DNA from 3 places in the Streptomyces speibonae genome. Region 2 is predicted to be linked to each of the others. Evidence: riboswitches for the same ligand, from Rfam matches in the RefSeq annotation. Region 2 holds a riboswitch; each other region holds the start of a gene.
What was found. A riboswitch is a leader RNA that binds a small molecule or an ion and turns the genes downstream of it on or off. The one in region 2 is predicted to bind cobalamin.
Positions count from the first base shown of each region.

Region 1: it holds a riboswitch for cobalamin, as region 2 does, so the genes downstream of both, AC5L3C_RS08765 (iron chelate uptake ABC transporter family permease subunit) here and AC5L3C_RS29605 (cobalamin biosynthesis protein) in region 2, are expected to answer to the same signal.
Region 3: it holds a riboswitch for cobalamin, as region 2 does, so the genes downstream of both, AC5L3C_RS08205 (energy-coupling factor ABC transporter permease) here and AC5L3C_RS29605 (cobalamin biosynthesis protein) in region 2, are expected to answer to the same signal.

Region 1 covers NZ_OZ480260.1:1,995,619-2,003,239, reverse strand. Annotated here, with positions in the region: gene AC5L3C_RS08785 (nSTAND1 domain-containing NTPase) at 1-1,099, opposite strand, end outside; gene AC5L3C_RS08780 (CU044_2847 family protein) at 1,100-1,456, opposite strand; gene AC5L3C_RS08775 (hypothetical protein) at 2,035-2,565, shown strand; gene AC5L3C_RS08770 (superoxide dismutase) at 2,747-3,397, shown strand; partial or broken gene AC5L3C_RS08765 (iron chelate uptake ABC transporter family permease subunit) at 3,536-3,685, opposite strand; cobalamin riboswitch at 3,770-3,921, opposite strand; gene AC5L3C_RS08760 (glycoside hydrolase family 11 protein) at 4,266-4,985, shown strand; gene AC5L3C_RS08755 (thiamine pyrophosphate-requiring protein) at 5,040-6,884, opposite strand; gene AC5L3C_RS08750 (ROK family protein) at 7,017-7,621, opposite strand, start outside.
Region 2 covers NZ_OZ480260.1:6,587,019-6,594,639, reverse strand. Annotated here, with positions in the region: gene AC5L3C_RS29640 (ABC-F family ATP-binding cassette domain-containing protein) at 1-92, opposite strand, end outside; gene AC5L3C_RS29635 (VOC family protein) at 320-733, shown strand; gene AC5L3C_RS29630 (hypothetical protein) at 755-2,215, opposite strand; gene AC5L3C_RS29625 (alpha/beta hydrolase) at 2,362-3,489, opposite strand; gene AC5L3C_RS29620 (class II aldolase/adducin family protein) at 3,646-4,341, opposite strand; gene AC5L3C_RS29615 (inorganic phosphate transporter) at 4,489-5,742, shown strand; gene AC5L3C_RS29610 (hypothetical protein) at 5,774-5,995, shown strand; cobalamin riboswitch at 6,187-6,306, shown strand; gene AC5L3C_RS29605 (cobalamin biosynthesis protein) at 6,426-7,367, shown strand; gene AC5L3C_RS29600 (cobyric acid synthase) at 7,364-7,621, shown strand, end outside.
Region 3 covers NZ_OZ480260.1:1,860,874-1,868,494, reverse strand. Annotated here, with positions in the region: gene AC5L3C_RS08240 (PIG-L deacetylase family protein) at 1-604, opposite strand, end outside; gene AC5L3C_RS08235 (GntR family transcriptional regulator) at 954-1,589, shown strand; gene AC5L3C_RS08230 (NAD(P)H-dependent oxidoreductase) at 1,655-2,218, shown strand; gene AC5L3C_RS08225 (hypothetical protein) at 2,395-2,571, shown strand; gene AC5L3C_RS08220 (energy-coupling factor ABC transporter ATP-binding protein) at 2,601-3,464, opposite strand; gene cbiQ (cobalt ECF transporter T component CbiQ) at 3,461-4,210, opposite strand; gene AC5L3C_RS08210 (energy-coupling factor ABC transporter substrate-binding protein) at 4,215-5,174, opposite strand; gene AC5L3C_RS08205 (energy-coupling factor ABC transporter permease) at 5,171-5,881, opposite strand; cobalamin riboswitch at 5,912-6,094, opposite strand; gene AC5L3C_RS08200 (ABC transporter substrate-binding protein) at 6,297-7,621, shown strand, end outside.

The sequences.
Region 1 (7,621 bases), 4.6 Mb from region 2:
GGCCCAGGTCATCGGCCGCCGACTGGATGAGGAGTTCCTCGAACTGGTCGATGACCAGCAACAACCGGTCCCCCCGTGCCGCCGCCAGACAACGGTCCACCGCCGGCCCCATGCCATCGATCGCGGCACCCCCCAGGCCGGACCGTTCCAACTCCTCCAGCAGGTTCTGGCCGGGCCGGGCCAGGACATGGAGCCATCGGTCGCTGCCGGGCAGCCCGCCGTCGGCCAGCGCAGGGATCACTCCGGCCCGGACGAGGGAGGACTTCCCCGCACCGGACGGGCCGAGCACCAGGATCAGCCGGTGGCGGCGCAAGCGTTCGAGTAGGCCGTGCACCGCGGTCTGCCGGCCGTGGAACCATGCGGCGTCCTGCTCGGTGAACGGCGCCAGCCCTGGGTAGGGGAGCACCTTGTGCTCCGCCAGCTCCGGCACCACCTTCCGTAGCACCTCGGCAGGCGTCGCGTAGGCGACGCCCAGCCCTCGGTGGTGCGGGTCGGGGTGGGTGAACGCGGAGACCATCCCGATGACCAGGCCGGTCACCTCGTCGACCACCGGTCCGCCGCTGAAGCCCGCCGTCAGGTCGTTCGCACCCGTCAACTGCAGCAGGGTTCCCGTTCGGCCCCCGGGCAGCCGGTCACCGGCTGTGCCATAACCGAAGTGGCCGCCGCTGAAAGCCTGGGCGGGAAATCCGAACGAGGAGATCCGGTGACCCGAACATCCGGCACTCGACCCGAGAGACATCGGGCGGCCCCCGACGGGTACCTTTTCCAGGCGCACAGCCGCGATGTCCTCCTTCTCCGGGGCGCGCCATGCATCGGCCAGAACTGTTCCTTCGACCCGTGGTGCATCCGGCAGGTGAGGAAAGCACAAGGTGACCCGGCCGCCGGGGCCGCTGCCGGCCATGTGCACCACGTGAGCACACGTGATGACCAGGCTCTCGCCTCCCAGGAACCCTGCACCTGTCACTGCGCCGTCCGCGGCAACGATCTGCGCCACGGCAGCGGCCACCGCGGAGGCCGGAGCCGCACCCGAGCCCGCACCCCTGGGCAGGTCCTGAGGCTCTCCGGCGCCGGGAGCGGAGCGGCTCTCGTGGGCCGACATCTATTCGGCTCGCACGCCGTCGCCCGTGCATGCTTCACCCCGCCACAAGGCTCTGATCCTCAAGTGAGCGGCCGCCTCACCCTTGTTGACGATCACGCCGACCTGACCTGAGAGGTCCAGTCCGAACTCGATTTCGACCTCGGCCGGTCCGGCATCCCGCAATTGCGTCACCACGGCACGCGTCATGTCCCGGACCGGTCGGAGTGCCTCCTGCAGCGTCGCCGGCGCCCTCCTCACCGCGTCCGTCACCCTCCCGGCCTGCACCGGGCCTTCCCCGGCCGGACGGACGGTACCCGGCACCACTTCGAACACGATCTCCCCGCCGTCCTCCAAGGGCAATCTGTCCACCGACTGCATCAACTCGCCTCCGTTGCACCACTGTTGGTCCTCTCGCATACCGTTGTAACCTGCCAGTAGTTCCCATGACAGTGCAGTGTCCGACCCGGCTCACCGTTTCTTCGGCACGCGTTGGAAAACCGCTGACGGCGGTCCCTTGCGTCTTCAACTGGGCATCAGGTGGCAAGGGCTGACGGGATGCCGCTGCGGAAGCGGCGTGCGGTCCTGACGAGGAAGCAGTCACTTTCATGCACGGAGTGCGGCCGGACTGGTTCTCAGACAGTGGTTCGTGGGCGGCCCGACGACCTGGCCCGAGATCACACGCGGCCGGGTTGGTGGGCGCGGCGGTCCTGGCCGTCGTCCTGCTCGTCACAGGCTGCTCCGATTCACCGGAGCGCCCCGACCCGCCCGCGTCCTCCGGCCGTTCCGCCACGGACGGCGCCGTGGAGACGGTGGTGCATGTCCGAACCTGCGAGAACAGGTCCGCCTACGCCGTACCCACGGATGACCCCATACCGGACTCCGTCCGTCTGCCGAGCCCACTGACTCTTCCCCGAGGGGCGGCCGTCGCCGGTATACGGGCCGGACGCGGTGACGCCGTGCAGTACATACTCGGTCCCGAAACAGGGACCTGTCACTTCGTCTTCGGAGCCAGCAGCATCCACTTCTTCATGGGGGCGGACGACGGCCGTTCGGGGGTGTCGGAAGCATTCGCCCCGGCCGGGGCCGCCTACTCGTCGGTTTACGGCTGTGAGTACCTTCCCGAGGTCGCCCGGTTGTCACCAGGCGCGGACTGCACCAAACCGCCGGATGAAGAGGTGACCCCTCTGTCGACCGGTGTCCGCAACTTGCATGCCTCGCTCGTCCGGGTTCAGGCCGGCTCCAGCTCGTATCTCTGGGGCAGAGACTCCCGCTATGACACGGTCGCGCTGTTCGTGTCCACCGTCACGCAGGGGAATCCGGCCGGGAAGTCCATCTCATGCAGCTTGCCGGACCGGCAGGGAGACATCTGCACTGCGAGCCTGAGCTATTTCCTCGCACAGGTGGGGGAGGCCTCACATCTGACGGAGCGGGACCGCCGCCGCCTGACTCAGGTCATTCACACGTTCATCACTGACCACCGGGAGTGAATCGTCTCCCTCCGCCTGGCGAGCTCGCGACCGGCGGCCATTGCGTGGTCCGGATACGAAGCCGCCTGGCCCTGGGCGGCCATCCTCCTCCAGTCCCACTCATGTACGACGGCCCGCCACACTTGCCGGTATGATGCAGTTGCACATAACTTGCAATAACGTCGAAGGGCGGACCTTGGGCATGGCGCTCTACACGCTCCCGGAGCTCCCGTACGACTACTCGGCGCTCGCGCCGGTCATCAGTCCGGAGATCATCGAGCTGCACCACGACAAGCACCACGCGGCGTATGTGAAGGGGGCCAACGACACCCTCGAGCAGTTGGCCGAGGCGCGGGACAAGGAGGCGTGGGGGGCGGTCAACGGCCTGGAGAAGAACCTGGCGTTCCATCTCTCGGGGCACATCCTGCACTCGGTCTACTGGCAGAACATGACCGGTCCGAAGGACGGTGGTGGCGGCGAGCCCCTCGCCCGGGACGGTGTCGGGGAACTGGCCGACGCGATCACCGAGTCGTTCGGTTCCTTCGCCGGTTTCAAGGCCCAGTTGTCCAAGGCCGCCGCCACCACGCAGGGTTCCGGCTGGGGCGTGCTCGCCCACGAGCCGCTCAGCGGCCGGCTGATCGTCGAGCAGGTCTACGACCATCAGGGCAACGTCGGGCAGGGCTCCACCCCCGTCCTCGTCTTCGACGCCTGGGAGCACGCCTTCTACCTGCAGTACAGGAACCAGAAGGTGGACTTCATCGAGGCCATGTGGCAGGTCGTCAACTGGCAGGACGTGGCGAAGCGGTACGCCGCGGCCAAGGAGCGGGGCGACAGTCTGCTTCTGCGCCTGTAGCCGCGACAGACGTCCTGCTCGTGATCGTCTTCTCACCCTTCACGGCAGGCGCGACGAAGGGGCCCGCGTGAGTGATCGCTCGCGCGGGCCCCTTCCGTGTTCACTCGGGGGGAGGGAGGAAGGGCGCGGCCGCCGGCACACGCGGCGGTGGTCGCCGCCGACGGCGAGGCGGACGGTGTGCGGCAGCATCAGGCCGACGAAGCCGATCGGTCCGCACGCCGCGACGATGACGCCGGTGACCAGGGAGAGCAGCACGAACATGCGGGCCCGGAAGCGGGCCACGTCCAGGGGTGAACAGCGGGGGACGGGACATGCCGTCGTACACGTGAAGCCTCCTGGGGAGTCCGCGCTCCTCGGATCGGGCCCGCGGCAGGCCAGCGTCCTGACTCCCGGATCGACGCTCCTCCCCCTGGCCTTCCCGCGCGGTGCGCAGTGGCGTGTGGACGGGGGCAACTCCCCGGTCACAGTGGCGGAACCGTGCCGGATTCGCACCGGCTTCCTGTTTCCCGTCGCGGTGATGAACCGGTGATCCTGCGAGCCGCCCGGCTCAGGGCAAAAGGGCGCATGGGCGGAGCTTCACGCGCACGCCCCCTCGCGCCTCGGCACGCGTGTCCGAAAGTTTCGCCCTCTGCTCTCTTGATTGCGGTGTTATGCATTCACATCACCATGCGCTGAAGGAGGTGAGTCGCGTAGGAGGCTATCTGAACTGCGAATATGCCACATCTCAACCCTCTCCATGTGAAGGAAATGTTTCCGAAACTTGGTCGAAACTGTTGACAGGCTCATGGCGGTCTCCGAAGACTTCCCTGCAAGGCCCGCGGGCAGGCCCCGGCCGCCCGCCCCCCACCAGCCTTCATCGGGAGGACGCATGCACAAGGACGGCACGCAGCAGGACCAGTTTCAGCAGAACCCCGCTCCCTTCGGCGGCCTGAGCCGGCGCGGCTTCCTCGGCGCCGGCACCGCCGCGCTCGCCACCGCGTCCGGACTGTTGCTGCCCGGCACCGCCCACGCCGCCACCACCATCACGACCAACCAGACCGGCTACGACGGCATGTACTACTCGTTCTGGACCGACGGCGGTGGCTCCGTCTCCATGACGCTCAACGGCGGCGGCAGCTACAGCACCCAGTGGACCAACTGCGGCAACTTCGTCGCGGGCAAGGGCTGGGGCAACGGCGGGCGCAGGACGGTCCGTTACAGCGGCTACTTCAACCCGTCGGGCAACGGCTACGGCTGTCTCTACGGCTGGACGTCGAACCCGCTGGTGGAGTACTACATCGTCGACAACTGGGGCAGCTACCGGCCCACCGGCGAGCACCGGGGCACCGTCTACAGCGACGGCGGCACGTACGACATCTACAAGACGACGCGCTACAACGCCCCCTCCGTCGAGGGCACCCGCACCTTCGACCAGTACTGGAGCGTCCGGCAGTCGAAGGTGATCGGCTCCGGCACCATCACCACCGGCAACCACTTCGACGCCTGGGCGCGCGCGGGCATGAACCTGGGCGAGTTCCGGTACTACATGATCATGGCCACCGAGGGCTTCCAGAGCAGCGGAAGCTCCAACATCACGGTCAGCGGCTGACGTTCGTCCCGCGCACCGGCGGCCGCGGGCCCCGTCCTCGTGACGGGGCCCGCGTCACGTGTTCTCCCCGGTGCTGTCGTGCTTGCCGGCGCCCGGCCGGTCGTCGCGGTGGCGGGTGCCGGGGAGCAGGTCCTGGACCTTGGCCTTGAGGCCCTGTTTCACCATCGAGCCGCGGTCGCTGTCGCCCTTGAGGATCGCGGTGGCCGCCGCCTCGATCTGGTCGAGCGAGGCGTGCGGCGGGATCGGCGGGACGGCCGGGTCGGTGCGGAAGTCGATGACGAAGGGCCGGTCGGCTGCCAGCGCCCGGTCCCACGCGGCCTCGACCTGCTTGGGCTTCTCCACGCGTACGCCGTCCAGGCCGATGCGCTGGGCGATGTCGGCGTAGGGGAGGTCGGGGATGTGCTGCGACTCCTCGAACTGGGGGGCGCCGGACATGGCGCGCATCTCCCAGGTGACCTGGTTGAGGTCGCCGTTGTTCAGCACCGCCACGATCAGCCGCGGGTCGGACCACTCGCGGTAGTACTTCGCGGCGGTGACCAGCTCCATCATGCCGTTCATCTGCATGGCGCCGTCGCCGACCAGGGCGATCGCGGGCCGGTCGGGGTGGGCGAACTTCGCGCCGATGGCGTACGGCACCCCGGGGCCCATGGTGGCCAGGGTGCCGGACAGGGAGCCGCGCATGCGGCCGCGCAGCCGCAGGTGCCGGGCGTACCAGTTGGCGGCCGAGCCGGAGTCGGCGGTGAGGATGGCGTCGTCGGGGAGCTTGCCGTCCAGGGCGTGCACGACGTACTCCGGGTTGACCGGGTCCGCGCCGACGGCGGCGCGGCGCTGCATGATCTCCCACCAGCGGGCCACGTTCTTCTCGGTCTTCTCCCGCCAGGCCCGGTCCTGCTTGCGGTGCAGCTTGGGCAGCAGGCGGCGCAGGGTCTCGCGGGCGTCGCCGACGAGGTTGACCTCGTTCGGGTAGCGCAGGCCGATCATGTGCGGGTCGATGTCGATCTGCACGGCCCGCGCCTGGTCCAGCTCCGGCATGAACTGCGTGTACGGGAAGCTGGAGCCGATCATCAGCAGGGTGTCGCACTCCTGCATCAGCTCGTAGGAGGGGCGGGTGCCCAGCAGGCCGATGGAGCCGGTGACGTAGGGCAGGTCGTCCGGCAGGGCGTCCTTGCCGAGCAGCGCCTTGGCCACCCCGGCGCCGAGGACGTCCGCCAGCCGCTCGACCTCCTCGCGTGCGCCGCGGGCGCCCTGCCCGATGAGGACGGCCACCTTCTCGCCGGCGTTCAGCACGTCGGCCGCCCGCTGGAGGTCCTCCTCGGCCGGCACCGGCGCGTACCGGCCGAGACCGAGGCTCGAGGGCACCATCTTGAAGGCGTGCGTGGGCGGGCTGTAGTCCAGTTCCTGCACATCGCCGGGGACGATGACCGCGGTGACCGTGCGCCGGGCGTACGCGGTGCGCAGGGCACGGTCGATCAGGTTCGGCAGCTGCTCGGGGACGGTGGCGGTCTCGCAGAAGTCGGACGCGACGTCCTTGTAGAGACTGGCGAGATCCACTTCCTGCTGGTAGGAGCCGCCCATGGCGCTGCGGTTCGTCTGCCCCACCAGGGCCACGACGGGGACGTGGTCCAGCTTGGCGTCGTACAGGCCGTTCAGCAGGTGGATCGCGCCGGGCCCCGAGGTGGCCGCGCACACCCCGACCTTGCCGGAGAACTTCGCGTAGCCGACGGCCTGGAACGCGCACATCTCCTCGTGGCGGGCCTGGACGAACTTCGGTTTGTTGTCCGCCCGTCCCCAGGCCGCCAGCAGACCGTTGATGCCGTCGCCCGCATAGGCGAAGACATGATCGACATCCCACTCGCGCAGCCGCTGGAGGATGTAGTCGGACACCTTGTTGCCGGCCATGCGAGCTCCGTTCCGATCCCGTCGACGGTCCACGGTCCCCGGCCCCGGCGTCCGGCCTGTGGACAAGGCCCGTGCACAGGGGACGCGAGGGCATGACCCTTCAGGGGTAACCGCGCGGGTACGGGCAAAACGTCAGCGGCTGCTGAGCTGCGCGTCGATCGCCTCGGGGGCGAGGAGCTGCTCGGAGGCCAGGGTGGCCGCGCCGATCAGGCCGGCGTCGGTGCCCAGGAGGCTGTGGGTGATCTGCAGATCGCGCGTGGCCAGCGGGTGGGAGCCGGCGTAGACGGCCTCGCGGATGCCCGCCAGCAGGGTCTCGCGCGCCTCGGCGAGCGCCCCGCCGACGGTCACCACGGAGGGGTTGAGGACGCCGACGAGGTCGGCGACCACACTGCCGATGACCCGCCCCGCCTGGCGCACCAGCCCGACCGCGTCGGGGTCGCCCTGACGGGTGAGCGCCACGATGTCCGCGGCCGTCCGCGCCTCGCGGTCCATGCTCCGCAGATCCCGGGCGATCGCCCAGCCGGCCGCCTCGGTCTCCAGGCACCCGACGCTGCCGCACCGGCAGACCCTGCTGCCGCCGCGGTTGAGATGCCCGATGTCCCCGGCCGCGCCGAGCGACCCACGGAAGAGCCGCCCGTCGAGGACCAGCCCGCTGCCGACGCTCATCCCGGCGTCGACCATGAGCAGGTCGGCGGTGTCCGGCCACCGCTTGCGCTGCTCGCCCAGCGCCATGACGT
Region 2 (7,621 bases):
CCGATGCGGTCGCCCTTGGCGACGCGGAACGTGGCGCTTTCGATGAGGACGCGGGCACCGGCGCGCAGCTCGATGCCGGAGGCGGAGATCACGGACAGACTCCAGGGCGGGTTGGGGTGGCGGTGGGCGGCTGAGGACGTTCCCGCCGTCTAATGCGCGAGGAGAATGGCCATGCGAGCCATTCTAACGGGGCCGTGCAACCGCTTTTTCTCCGTGCGGGTTTTCTCCGTGCGGGCGTCCGGGCCGTTGTCGGTGCCCGGTGCCACACTGGGCGGACAAGGACATTCCGGCACACGTGAGGCACGAGGATGTGGTCACCATGGCAGGCACGGACGGCGGGCGTCCGAGCATCGTCCCCACGCTGCTGTACGCGGACGCGAAGGCGGCGATCCGGCAGCTGACGGAGGCCTTCGGCTTCAGTGAGCTGTCGGTGTACGAGGGCGAGGACGGAGCCGTGATGCACGCCGAACTGGCGCAGGGCAACGGCGTGGTGATGCTGGGCTCCAAGGGCCGCGGCGGGGTCTTCGACACGGCGATGAAGGGCGCGGGCCCGGCCGGGGTGTACGTCGTCGTGGACGACGTGGACGCACACCACCGGCGCGCGGCGGAGCAGGGCGCGGAGATCCTGATGCCCCCGACGGACCAGGACTACGGCTCACGCGACTACATGGCCCGGGACCTCGAGGGCAACGTGTGGGGCTTCGGCACATACGCGCCGGAGGCCGGCGCCTGAACCACCGCCCCGCGCTCCGGCTCAGCCGCCGGTGTGGACCTGGAAGGCGGCCCGGCGGACCGCCTTGGCCAGGGCGGGGTCGGGGTGCGCGGCGGCGAGGGCCACCAGGACCTGCACGGTGCGCGGATGCCCGACGGCCCGCACCTCGGTGAGCAGCGCGGGGACCGTCGGCTGGACCGCGGACTCCAGGTGACGCACCAGCAGCGGGGCCTCGCCGTGGTCGGCGACGGCGGCGGCGGTGTCCACCCAGAGCCAGGTGGCCTCCTCCCGGGTGAGGACCGCGTGGGCGTCCTCGGGGTCGGCGCCGTCGTGCTCGGCCAGCCACAGCAGGGCGTACGGCCGCAGCGTCGGCTCGTCGAGCACGGTGCGGACCTCGGGTTCGGCCGGGGCGCCGACCACGCGCAGCGCCTCGAAGGCCAGGCCGCGCAGCAGGGCGTCCTCGCCCCGGGCGGCGGCGATCAGCTCGCTGACGGCGCCGGCGACGGGCCGGGCGGCGAGCCAGGCGCGGTACTCGGCGCGGGCCGCGTTGGGGCGCAGCTGGGCGCAGCCGCGCAGCATGTCCTCGGCGCCCTGCTCGATGTTCCCGGCGGGGCTCTGCGCCGCGACGCAGATCTGCTCCAGCTTGACCCACACCGCCCAGCTGCCCAGCGGAGTGAGGGTGGCCTGTCCGTCGCCATAGGTGAGGGCGCCGACGGAGGCGAGGGCGCGCAGCGCCCAGTCGAGCAGCGGTTCGAGCGGGGCGTCGGCCGCGGGCCCGGCGAGCGCGGGACGGGGCCGCTGGAGGGTCCCGGGCCCGGCTCCGGGCCGGTCGTCCGCGGGTCCGGGCGCGTCGTCCGCCTGCGGCACGTAGTCGATCTCGCAGCGCTCGGTACGGAGCTCGGTGACGCGCTGCTGGAGGAGGTCGAGGAGCTGCGGCACGGGGACGGAGCCGGCGGACAGCTGGAGGAAGGAGAGCACCTGCGGCATGGCCGTGACGACCTCGGCGACGGCGGCGGGCTCGTACTCCTCGGGCTCGGGGCAGGCGAGCGACCAGGCGTCGCAGAGGGCGACCCAGCCGCGCAGGACGGCGCTGTCGTCGCGGTCCCAGGCGCGCAGCCGCCAGCCGGGGCGGGCCGTGTCGCCGTGCACCTCGATCAGACCGGCCAGGCGTGCGGTGTCCCAGTCGGCACGGACCTGAGCGGTGGTCAGGCCCAGGTCCCGGGCGGCACGTTCGGCGCTCGCGTCGGAGAGGGTGGCCTTGCCGTCGGCGGTGGCGCCGTCCCGGCCGGGGCCGAGGGCGGCGTCGGCCCAGCGGGCGACGCGGGCCGCCGCGGCCAGACAGGAGCGGGCCATTCCGGCCAGCTCCGCGGGCGCGGGAGTGCCCTCCGGGGGGCGTGGCGCGGGGCGGCGCGGGCGCTGCCGGCTGATCGCGGCGGGGGCGGCGGCCAGGGGTCGCGGGCCGACGAGTCGGAGCCTGGAGTCGCGCGGGATACGGGACGTCACGGGTGCAGTCTTGCGGTTGACGGTCCGAAAACCCAAACGGAATGTCGACGAGGCCCCGGGGAGGGCCCGAACCCCGGGCCGGAACCGGTGGCAGCGAGCGAATCAGGCCAGTGGTACGACGCCAAACGGAATCACCGGGAAGGGCCTCACATCAGCGGGGTGAGGAAGCGTCGCAGACCCTCCTCGTACGCCTGAGGGTCGGCGTTCCACATGGCGGCGTGGGGGGCGCCCCTGACGGTGCGCAGGGTGACGAAGTCCGGCTGGGCGGCGGCGAGGTCGCGGGAGAACCGCCAGGGGGCCACGGCGTCGTCGGGTCCGTGGAAGATCTGCGTGGGGACGCTCACGCGGTCCAGGTGGACGGCGCCGGGCCTGCGGTCGCCGTACAGCCCTGTGCGGCCCTGTGCGGCGCGGACGGCCAGCGGCAGCAGCACGCCCGGGGTGTGGTGGGCGGCGGCGAGGGCGCGCAGGGTCGCCTCCCAGCTGAGCACCGGGGAGTCGAGGACGAGGCCGGCGACGCGGTCGCGCAGCTCGGAGCGGGCGGTGGCGCGCAGCGCCATGGTCGCGCCGATGGAGAAGCCGTAGAGGATCACCTGACGGGCGCCGGAGTCCACCGCGTGGCGCAGCACGGCGTCCAGGTCGCGCCACTCGGCCTCCCCGAGATGGTTGAGGCGGTCCGGTGCGCCCGGTGCGCCGGGGTCGCCGCGGTAGGCCGGGAGGAGCACCGGGAAGCGGTGGTGGTGCAGGACCTCCAGGACGTTCAGGGGGTGTTCCCGGGTGGTGCCCAGGCCGTGGACGGCGATCACCCAGGTGTCCCGGGCGCCCGGCACGAACCAGACGGGCAGGGGGCCCAGTTCGCCGGGGACGTCGAGGTCGGTGTGGTCCAGGCCGAGGGCGGTGCCCGGGTCGCCGGTGCATACGGCCGGGGTGAGCCAGGCACGGTCGCCGGGTTCCAGGGTGCCGTGCGTGACGCGCTCCAGCCGGCGCACGACGGTGTCGGCGGGGTTGGAGGTGCCGGACAGCACGGGTCCGACCACCGCGTGGAAGCCGTTGCCGGCGAGACCGTGGCGGCCGGGGCGGAGGGCGGCGAGGTCCCGGGTGAGGGTGACCTGGCCGGCGGCGGTGGCGTGGACGGTGAGTGCGGGCTCGGTGGGCAGGGGGCCGCCGGGCGGGATCCTGAGGGCGGCGTCGCTGGCGAAGCGCCCGGCGGCCACGGCGGCGGCGCCGGCGCCCATCACGGCGGTGACGGCAGCGGCCGTCGCTCTGACAGTGCGCACGGTTTCCAGTGTCACGTCGGGACGGGTACCCGGCCAGTGGGCCGGTTCAGGTGGGGGCCGGGGGGTGTTTTCGCCCCCCGTCGCCCCTTCCCGTCCCGGTCCGGGGGCGCTCCCCCCCCGGCCCCCCGCTCCCCCCGGCCCCCGCTCCCCCGCTCCTCAAGCGCCGGAGGGGCTGCCATGCTGGCCGTAGCCGGTCAGGCGTTCGCTCACCTCCGTCAACTGCTCGCGGGTCAGGAGGTGGGGGGTCAGGCCCGGGACCGAGGACGCCGTCAGCCAGACCCGGCACATCCATTCGAGCTGGGCCGTGCGGTCGTAGGCCTGGCCGAGGGTCGTGCCGTGGGTGACCGTGCCATGGTTCCGCAGCAGGCAGCCGGTGCGGCCGTCGAGGGCGCGGAGCATGTGCTCGGCCAGCCGGTCGGTGCCGTACGTGGCGTAGCGGGCGACCCGGACGGGGCCGCCCAGTGCCGCCGCCATGTAGTGGATCAGCGGCAGCTCGTCGACGAGCGTGGAGACGGCCGTGGCGTGCACGGCGTGCGTGTGCACGACGGCACGCGCGCCGGTCGTGCGGTACACCGCCAGATGCATGGGCAGCTCGCTGGTCGGGAGGAGCGTGCCGATCACCTGCCGGCCGGCCAGGTCGACCCCGGTCACGTCGTCCGGCGTCAGCCGGTCGTACGGTACCCCCGACGGGGTGACCAGGACCGTCTCGCCGACCCGCACGGAGACGTTGCCGGAGGTGCCGACGACGAGTCCGTCGGCGACGCTCCGGCACGCGGTCTCCACCAGCTCCACCCAGGCACGCGCCTCGTCCTCGTCCGCGTGTCTCCGGCCGTTCCGCAGCTGCTCAGTCATGGCGCGATCCTGCCAGTCGGCCCCGGCCATCCGGCGGAGCGGCCACCCCCTCTTACGGTCACCCCGATGCCCGTTCCAGTTCATCTTCCGTTCACCCAGGTTACCTACGTTCGATCAGCCAATGACCTCGAACGATTGCCTGGGTAAATGGAAAGCTTCTCGCTGATCCTCGCGATTGTGGTGGTAACCGCACTCGCGTTCGATTTCACGAACGGTTTCCACGACACCGCGAACGCGATGGCAACAACCATTTCGACCGGTGCGCTCAAGCCCAAGGTCGCGGTGGCCATGTCCGCCGTACTGAACCTTGTCGGCGCATTCCTCTCGGTGGAGGTCGCCAACACGATCTCCAAGGGCCTCGTCGACGAGGCCGGCATCCGTCCCGAGGTCATCTTCGCCGCGTTGGTCGGCGCGATCCTCTGGAACCTCCTGACCTGGCTGGTCGGTCTGCCGTCCAGTTCCTCGCACGCCCTCATGGGCGGTCTGATCGGCGCCACGGTCGCCTCCGCCGGCTTCGGCGGGGTGCACGGCGACGTCCTCGTCACCAAGGTGCTGATCCCCGCGATCGCCGCCCCGCTGGTGGCCGGACTCGCCGCGATGTTCGCCACCCGGCTCACCTACCGCCTGGGCAAGAAGGCCGACGGCAAGGCCGCCGAGAAGGGCTACCGCGCCGGGCAGATCGCCTCCGCCGGCCTGGTCTCCCTGGCCCACGGCACCAACGACGCCCAGAAGACGATGGGCATCATCACCCTCGCCCTGGTGACCGGCGGCACCCTCGCCCCCGACTCCGACCCGCCGCTGTGGGTCATCCTCTCCGCGGGCCTCGCCATCGCCATGGGCACCTACCTCGGCGGCTGGCGCATCATCCGCACCATGGGCAAGGGCCTGACCGACCTCCAGCCGCAGCAGGGCTTCGCCGCCCAGACCAGCGCCGCGACGGTCATCCTGGCCTCCTCGCACCTCGGCTTCTCCCTCTCCACCACGCATTCCGTTTCCGGTTCCGTGATGGGCGCGGGCCTGGGCCGCAAGGGCGGTGTGGTGCGCTGGTCGACCGCCACCCGGATGTTCGTCGCCTGGGGCCTGACGCTGCCGGCGGCGGCCCTGGTCGCCGCGCTCGCCGAGTGGATCTGCGGCTTCGGCGACTGGGGCACCGCCCTCGTGGCCGTCTTCCTGATCGCCTCCAGTGCCGCGATCTGGAAGGTCTCCCGGCGCGAGGTCGTCGACCACACCAACGTCAACGACCACGACGTGCCGGACGCGGAGCCGTCCGGCGTGGTGACGCAGGCCATGGCCGCGGTGACGCCTCCCCCGGCGGGCACCGTGGCCGACGAGATCTCGGTCACGATCCCGGCCCCGGAGTCCGCCGACCCGGCGACCCCGTCGGCCAGGACCACCGTCTGACCGCGACCCGGTACGAAGGAAGTAGAGCACCATGAAAATCGACTGGGCGGCCCTCGGCTCCGTCTTCGGCGTCAGCCTCGTGGTCACGGTGGCCCTGGTGGGCCTGTTCACCCTCGGCATCTCCGGTCTGTCCCACCGCGAGCGGGCCGCCGCACAGGGCCGGCCCGCGGCCCTGGCGGTCACCGGCGCGTACGCCTGCTTCGCGGCGTGCGCGGCGGCGGTGGGGTACGGCATCTACCTGATCATGGCCTGACGGGTCATGGCGGCCTGACCGCACAGCGCGTCCGTCCGGCGGGCGGTGCGGGAGCCGGAGCTCCCGCACCGCCCGCCGGCGTGTGCGCGCCCGTCCCCGGTTCACCCACCGGCGCCCCTCTGTGGGCCTCAGCACACTTCAGCCTCGCAGGTCAACGGCAAGTTGACGGCCCTTCGGGGGCCGTGGTGGACTGCCTCAGCCAATACGGCGGCAGGAGAGGAAGCCGGTGCGAATCCGGCGCGGTCCCGCCACTGTCACCGGGGTGAGCCACCCGGGGAGCCAGGAACTCTCGCCGCCGGTCTCGTCGAACCAGGGCGTGGACACCCTGAGTGAGGACATATCGCCATGCGCGGCTGCCTGTTGAGGTCGACCAGCGACACACCGCCCCGCTCCGGGGCCGCTCCCTCCGGATCCGTCACCGGCTGAACCCATGGGTGCCGACCGCGTGTTCGCGTACGGCGCCGCCGCCGGCCTCCTCGGCGACCTGCTGCTCGGCGATCCCCGCCGCGGGCATCCGGTCGCCGCTTTCGGGCGGGCCGCGGCTGCCGTGGAGCGGGTGCTGTGGCGCGACGACCGGGGCCGCGGGGCCGTGCACACCGCCGTGTGCGTCGGCGGCGCCGTCACGCTCGCGAGCCTCGCCGCCCGCGCCGTACGCCGTAGTCCCGCCGCTTCCGTTGCCCTGACCGGCGTCGCCACCTGGGCCGTCGTCGGCGGCACCTCGCTGGCCCGGGAGGCCCGCGCCATCGGGCGCGCCCTGGAGTCCGGGGACGTCGAGGCGGCCCGCGCCCGGCTGCCCCATCTGTGCGGCCGGGACCCGCAGGCGCTGGATGCCGACGGCATCGCCCGCGCGGTGGTGGAGTCCGTCGCCGAGAACACCTCCGACGCCGTGGTGGGCGCGCTGGTGTGGGGCGCCGTCGCCGGGGTGCCGGGCCTGGTGGGGTTCCGGGCCGTCAACACCCTGGACGCGATGGTGGGTCACAAGTCGCCCCGCCACCGCCGCTACGGCTGGGCCTCCGCCCGCCTCGACGACGTCGCCGGCTGGCCGGGGGCGCGGCTGACCGCCGTACTCGCCGCGCTCGCGGGACCGGACCCGCGCGGGGCCGTACGGGCCTGGCGCGCGGACGCGGCGAAGCATCCGAGCCCCAACGCCGGTCCCGTCGAGGCGTCCTTCGCGGGCGCGCTCGGCGTACGGCTCGGCGGCACTCTCTCCTACGGCGGACGGGTCGAGCACCGGCCGGTCCTGGGCGGCGGCGGACGCGCCGTGAACGTGTCCGACATCGATCGGGCGGTACGGCTCTCGCGGCGGGTCGGCTGGCTCGCGCTCGCCGCCGGCGTCGCCGCGCGGAGCGTCGTGAAGGGACGTGCGTCGTGAGCGGTGGAGGTCTGCTGGTCGCCGGGACCACCTCGGACGCCGGCAAGAGTGTGGTGACCGCCGGGATCTGCCGGTGGCTGGTGCGGCAGGGCGTGAAGGTCGCCCCGTTCAAGGCGCAGAACATGTCGCTGAACTCGTTCGTGACCCGGGAGGGCGCCGAGATCGGACGGGCGCAGGCCATGCAGGCCCAGGCCTGCCGCCTCGAGCCGACCGCGCTGATGAACCCGGTGCTGCTCAAGCCGGGCGGCGAACGG
Region 3 (7,621 bases), 4.7 Mb from region 2:
CCCACATGTGCTGCTGCGCCGGCAGGCACTCCATGGCCGCGCGCTTCTTGTCGAAGACCGCGGTGATGTCGAGCAGCACCTGGGGGACGAAGCCGCACTGCTCCGGCTGGTGCGGTTCGAAGAAGAAGACCGGGGGCGCGCCCAGCGGCTCCCCCGGCGCGTCGTAGCCGACCGCCTGGGCCAGCACCCTGGCCTGCAGCGCCATCCTGCTCGCGGCCGGGTGGTCCCCGTTGTACGGGTCGGTCAGCGGGTGGGTGAGCACCACCGAGGGGTTCAGCTCCCGGTAGACGCCGACGAGCCGGTCCACCAGCTCGGCGCTCTCCTGCAGCGGGTAGTCGCCCGCGTCCAGGAACTCGATCTCGGCGCCGAGGGCCGCGGCGGCGTTCTCCGCCTCGGTGCGGCGTATCTCCTTGATCTCCTTCAGCGTCCTGCCCGCCCGCCATGCCTTGGCGGACTCACCCCGTTCGCCGAAGCTGAGGCACACCACCTTCGCCCGCTCGCCGCGCTCGGCCGCCAGGGCGATCGAGCCGCCCGCACGCCACACGAAGTCACCGGCATGGGCACTGATGACGAGCAGCGGCCCAGCATCTGGGACTGAACTCATCGAATCTCCTTGTCCACAACGCATCGGGGCCGGTGAGACCGTGGCCCGCGCCATGCGCACGTCGCCGTATCGGGACACAGGGACTTCATCCGGAATGCGCCGGTTCGGGCCGTTCCGTGGCCCTGCGTCTCCATGAGAGTGACGGCGCTCGCCAAAGATTGTCAACAATCTCGGCGATGATTGTGTGAACTAATCTTGGGCGGGGTGGCCGCAGTGGCGCTCGCGACCGTGCTCGCGGCGCTGCTCGCCGGGCGTCCCGGGGTTGTCCGGGCGGCGGTGATTGTCTACGTGATTGTTGACAATATGGTCAGCCATTGGCTACGTTGAGGAAAAAGAAGGGAGACCCGAGATGTCACGTGGGGTCACTGCAGCGCGCCGCGCGGCCGATGAGCTGCGCAAGGCGATCCTGTCCGGGGAGATGGTCCCCGGTCAGCGGCTGGTCGAGGTGGAGCTCTCCGAAACCTACGGCGTCACCAGAGCCAGCCTCCGCCAAGCGCTGCTTGACCTGGCGGCGGAGGGCCTCGTCGAGCGGATCCCCAACCGCGGTGCCCGTGTGCGCGTGGTCCCCATCGAGGAGGCCATCGCCATCACCGAGTGCCGGATGGTCCTCGAAGGGCTGTGCGCCGCGAAGGCGGCCGAGCGGGCCACCGACGACGACATCGCCCGGCTGCGCGGGCTCGGTGACGAGATGCAGGCGGCGGTGGCGGCGGGTGAGCCGCTGAAGTACTCGCAGCTCAACCAGGCGATGCACCGGCTCGTTCTGGAGATGTCCGGCCAGAAGGCCGCCGCCGAACTCATCGACCGGCTGCGCGCCCAGCTGATCCGGCACCAGTACAAGCTGGCCCTCCAGCCCGGACGCCCGGCCGTGTCGCTGCCCCAGCACCTGGCCATCATCGAGTCGATCGCCAACCGTGACCCGGAGGCGGCCGAGGCCGCCGCGAGACGCCATGTGGACAGCGTGATCAGCGCCATGCGGAAGGTGTGACGAGCCCGCCGTACTCCTTCCTTCTCCCCCCTTATCTCCCCGCTCGACCCGACAGGAGTTCCGTCATGCCCATACGCGTCCTCGCCCTCGTGGGAAGCCTCCGTTCCGGATCGCACAACCGCCAGTTGGCCCAGGCCGCCGGCAAGCTCGCCCCCGAGGGCGTCGAGATCGACATCCACGAGGGACTCGCCGACGTCCCCCTCTACAACGAGGACATCGACGTCGAGGGCAGCGTCCCCGCGGCCGCCGCGCGGCTCCGGGAGGCCGCCGACGGCGCGGACGCCTTCCTCCTGCTGTCGCCCGAGCACAACGGCACCCTCCCTGCGGCGCTGAAGAACGCCATCGACTGGTGCTCCCGGCCCCGGGGCTCGGCCGCCCTCGCCGGCAAGCCGGCCGCGGTCATCGGGGCGTCCGCCGGCCGCTTCGGCGGGGCGCGGGCGCACGACGACGCACGCAGGGCCCTCGGTGTCGCCGGTGCCGTCGTCCTGGACCACGCCCCGCTCGCGATCCCCGGATCACGGGCCCGCTTCGCGGACGTCCAGCCCGTTCAGGACGCCGAGGTGACCGAGCAACTTCCCGCCATCATCGAGCAGTTGGCCGCCGCGGCCACCGAGGCTGCGGCATCCTGAGCCGCCTCGCGCGACGAGGACGGCCGTATATGCGCCCCCTGCATTCAGTGATTGCGATATATGCATTGGACGCATCGGTGCCCGCGGGTCAACACTGATTCCAGGGCACAACGCAGACCAGCCTTCGACCCGAAACCGGAGGCAGACCAATGTTCTTCTGGTCCGTCACCTTTCTCATGAGGACTCCCGAAGGAAGCGTCGGCAGCCACACGTTCGTGGTGGAAGCGGACTCGTACCAGGATGCCCGCCGCAGGGCGCTGCATCTGGCGGACGAGCCCGCTTCCCGCGACCGCCGCCGCGGCGCTTCGCTGGACCTCGACTCCCTGACCGTGAACGAAATCCTGCCGTTCTGAGCAGGTCTTGGTACTTCCTCCGACCGCCGTCACACGAGCCGTGTGTTCCTCCCGCCGGCCGGCGCGGTCATCAGGGCCGCCAGTTCCTCCGGGGTCCGCGGACCCGTGGCCGCCTTGGTCAACAGCCCCTGTTCCCGCAGGAGTCGAGCGACCGCGACACCCCACGGCAGCCGCAGTCCCGCCGCCGCGAGCAGGTCGGTGCGGGCCAGCATCCCGGCCGCCGCGCCGGTGTGCGCGCCCGACGGGGTGAGCAGGGCCGCGTCGTCCGCCCAGCGCAGGGCCAGGTCGACGTCGTGCGTCGCCATGACGACCGTCGTGCCGTTCGCACGCAGCCCGTCGAGGGTGGTGAGCAGCCGTTCCTGGCCGTCCGGGTCGAGGCCGGCCGTCGGCTCGTCCAGGATCAGTACGCGGGGTCGCATGGCGACCGCGCCCGCGATGGCCGTCCGCTTGCGCTGCCCGTAGGAGAGCAGATGCGTGGGCCGGTCGGCGAGCGCGGAGATGTCCAGCGCGGCCAGCGCCTCGGCCACGCGGGCCCGCACCTCCGCATCCGGCAGGCCGAGGTTCAGCGGCCCGAACGACACGTCCTGTCCGACCGACGCGGCGAACAGCTGGTCGTCGGGGTCCTGCACCACCAGCTGCACGGTGGTGCGCAGCGCCGTCAGCCCCTTCCGGTCGTACCGCACCGCCCGCCCGTCCAGCGTCAACTCCCCGCCGTCCGGGCGCAGTCCGCCGCTGAGCAGGCGCATCAGCGTCGTCTTGCCGCTGCCGTTGCGCCCCAGCAGGGCCAGGGCGCGTCCCTCACGCACCTCGAAGTCGAGGCCGGTGAGCACGGGAGGTCCGTCCTCGTACGCGAAGGACACGCCCCGCAGGGCCACCGGCACGGACTCGCTCACGACAGGGGCCTTTCCAGTACCAGGGTGAGGGCGGCCAGCGCCGCCAGGAGCGCCACGCTCAGCACCGTGAACCGGACGGAGATCCGGGTCTCGGGCACCAGCACGCGCAGGGTGCCGTCGTAACCGCGTCCGGCGAGACCGGTCTGCAACCGCGCCGCCCGGTCGAAGGACCGCACGAACGCGGTCGCGCCGAGCCCGCCGAGGGAGCGCCAGGTCGCCGCGCGGGTGGTGTGCCCGAGCCGGGCCGCCTGCGCCTCCCGGACCCGGCGTACCGAGTCGAGCAGCAGAAAGCTCATCCGGTACGTCACCAGCGCCACGTCGACGAGAGGGGCGGGCACGCCGGCGCGCACGAGGCGCGGCAGCAGATCCGACAGGGGAGTGGTGAACGCGAACAGCAGCACCCCGAGGGACGCCGCCGAGGTGCGCAGCAGCAACTCCCCGGCGCGCAGCGGCCCGTCCTCGGCGGGTGAGACGAACCCGTCCGGCCCGCCCACCTGCACCAGCAGGGTGAGCGCCCCGGTGACGCAGAACCCCAGCGGCACCCGGTACGCCCGCCACAGCCGCCGCCCGGGCACTCCGGCCGGGCCGAGCAGGACCGCGAGCGCGGTCACGAGCACCAGGGCCGCGCCAGGCCAGGGCGGCAGCGAGATCGCGAGCGCGGTGAGGCCGAGGCTCAGGACGGCCTTGTCCACGGGATGGCGACGGCGCCACCGACTACTGTGCGCCGCCACGTCAATCGGCAGCACGCCCTCAGCCCCAGGCCCGCTTCGGGTCCCCACCCCGCCCGCTCTCAGCCCCGAAGCCCGAGCCGGAACCCGCACCCGACCCCGAGGCCGTGCCGGCCTCCGATCCCGAGCCCGTGCCCGACGCCGAGCCGGCGGCCGCCCCCGTACCCGAGCCGAGGCCCGCCTCTGAGTTGGTGCCCGTGCCGCGGGCCGAGGACGGGTCCGCCCCCGAGCCGGAGTCCGTCCCCGAGCGGCGGGTCGCGCCCGTGCCAGGGGCCGACCCTGTGCTGGGGGCCGACCCCGTACCCGAGACCGAGCCCGAGGCGGGCCCCGTCTCTGCGTTGGTGCCCGTGCCGGGGGTGGAGGCCGAGCCCGGTTCCGAGCCGATGTCCGCCCCTGAGCTGCCCGTCGCGCCCGTGCCGGGGGCCGGCCCTGAGCCGGCGGCCGACCCCGACCCCGGCCCTGGATCCGAGCCGGAGTCCGGTCCCCCCACGGCGTTCGACGGTGAGCCCGAGCTGGAGCTCGGCTCTGAGTCGGAGGCCGCGTCTTGAGCGGAACCTGTTCCTGGGCCGGTGGCCGGCCCCGAGCCGGAGGTCGGCCACCGGCTCGGGATCGGGGGAGGTCCCGGCTTCGGGCCGGCCCCGGCTGCCGGGGCCGTGTCCGGGGCGGCGACGGCCGTCACCGCTTGCGCCGCGCCCTGGCGGCGGCCGCGGCGGAGGCCGAAGTAGTAGGCGAGGATGCCCGCGCCGAGGGCCGCCTGGAGGGCGAAGAGGGCGGACTCGATCTCGCCGGACGGGGGTTCGTACAGCGGGGAGAACCACGGCTCGTAGTCCGGGTCGATCTCGGTGATCGCGGTCTCCGCCTCCGCGTCCGCGCCCGTGAACGGCTCCTCCTTGTGGTCGCCGAGCCCGAGCACCAGCGGCAGCACCGCGAGCGCGGCCACGAGGAGCAGCAGCAGGCCGTTGATCCTGGCGTTACGGCTCATCGGGCCACCGCCTCGGCCGACTCCGCCCGCTCGCGCCCGGCCACCGAGGACACGAGCACCCCGAGCCGCGTCAGTTCCCCCCGGCTGGACTGCACCAGCATGCGCATCACCAGCACGGTCAGCAGCCCCTCGCTCACCGCGAGCGGAATCTGCGTGACGGCGAAGATGGAGCCGAACTTGCCGAGCGCGCCCAGGAATCCGCTGCCCGGGTCGGGGAAGGCGAGCGCGAGCTGCACACTCGTCACGCAGTACGTCGACAGGTCGGCGACGAACGCGCCGAAGAACACCGCGACCATCAGCGGCGCCTCGTACCGGCGCAGCAGCCGGTAGACGCCGTACCCGGCCCACGGGCCGACGATCGCCATCGAGAAGACGTTGGCGCCCAGCGTGGTCAGACCGCCGTGGGCGAGCAGCAGCGACTGGAACAGCAGGGTGATGGTGCCCAGCACCGCCATGACCGGCGGCCGGAACAGCACGGCGCCCAGTCCCGTACCGGTGGGGTGGGAGCAACTGCCGGTCACCGACGGCAGTTTCAGCGCGGACAGGACGAACGTGAAGGCTCCCGACGCGCCGAGCAGCAGCGTGCTCTCGGGATGTTCCCGCACTTCACGGATGAGCGACCGGGCTCCGTGGACGACGAACGGCGCCGACGCGGCGCCCCAGGCGACCGCGTGCACCGGAGGCAGAAAACCCTCGGCTATGTGCATGGCTCAGCAGACCCTCTCCAGCACCTCGTGGATGGTTGACGCGCCTTGGCCGGTCTCCTGGCTGACGGGTACCACCGCCCGTGCTCCGCCTTCCCGGGTCCCGAAGGACCCAGTGGCTGCCCGTGAGGGCCGGAGCCGGACTTCCCGATCACAGTGGCGAGGGCCGCACCGGTATCGCACCGATTTCCCGTCACCAAGGCGTGGTGACAGTAGTGCCCGCACCGGCCCGGTGACAAGCGGTCACAGGGGGCGCGCGGACGGCGCCCGGCAGCTCGGACACCGGCGCACACCTGCGCACTTGACACACGCGGCGCCCATCGCAGGGCCGGGGGAGTGAAGGGCCGCCGTCCTGGGCAGAACCTTGCTGCATGTAATGTGCAACAGCGATATTCAGGCAACAGGGATGTGAGGATCGATGACGACCCGACGGATACGGGGCGCCGCCGCGGTGGCGATGGCCGGTGCGCTCGCCGCCTGTTCGGCGCCCGGCGACGGCGGAACGGACGACGGCGCGGCCGCCGATTCCGTCGTGATCGGGGTCTCCACCGAACCGGACACCCTCAGCCCCCTGCTCGGCTACGGCAAGGACGGCAACTCCAAGATCTTCGACGGGCTCCTCGCCCGGAACGCCGATCTCAGCCTGAAACCCGCGCTGGCGGCGTCGCTCCCCGAGGTCACCGACGGCGGCCGCACCTACACGTACACCCTGCGCGACGGCGTGGAGTTCAGTGACGGCGAGCCGCTCACCGCCGACGACGTGGTGTTCACCTACCGCACCGTCCTGGACGACAAGACCAACAACCCCGCCAAGAGCGAACTGGACGCCATCAAGGAGGTCCGGGCGGACGGCGACGACACGGTCGTCTTCACCCTGGACTACCCCTACGCGGGCTTCGCCGCCCGCACGGTCCTGCCCGTCGTCCCCGAACACATCGCAGGGAAGCAGGACCCCAACACCGGCGCCTTCAACACCGAACCGGTCGGCACGGGACCGTACGTCCTCACCGGCTGGAGCAAGGGCGAAAAGCTCACGTTCAAGGCCAATCCGGACTACTGGGGCGGCGCCCCCGAGGTGAAAAAGCTCACCATGGCGATCATCGCCGACGACGACGTCCGCGCCACCCGGCTGCGCTCCGGCGACCTGGACGGCGCCACCCTCCCGCCCAACCTCGCCGCCACCTTCGCCGACGACGACGGGCTCGGCACCCACCGGGCGACGAGCTACGACTTCCGCGCCGTCACCCTCCCCACCGGCAACCCGGTCACCGGCGACACCGCGATCCGGCGGGCCCTGGACCTCGCCGTGGACCGCGAGGCCATGGTCGACAAGATCCTCGACGGCGCCGGCCGCCCCGCCTACGGCCCGCTGCCCGTGGACGACCCCTGGTTCGCGAAGGGCATCGAACGCGACCAGGACCTCGACGAGGCGGGCCGCATGCTCGACAAGGCCGGCTGGAAGGCCGGTGAGGACGGCGTCCGCGCCAGGAACGGCCGCCGCGCCTCCTTCACCCTCTACTACCCCTCCGGCGACAAGGTCCGCCAGGACCACGCCCTCGCCTACGCCTCCGACGCAAAGAAGGCCGGCATCGAGGTGAAGGTCGAGAGCGCCACCTGGGAGGTCATCGAACCCCGGATGCACCGCGACGCCGTCCTCGCCGGCTTCGGCAGCACCGGCGACCCCGACTTCGGCCTCTACACCCTGCTGCACTCCTCCCTCGCCGGTGACGGCTTCAACAACAT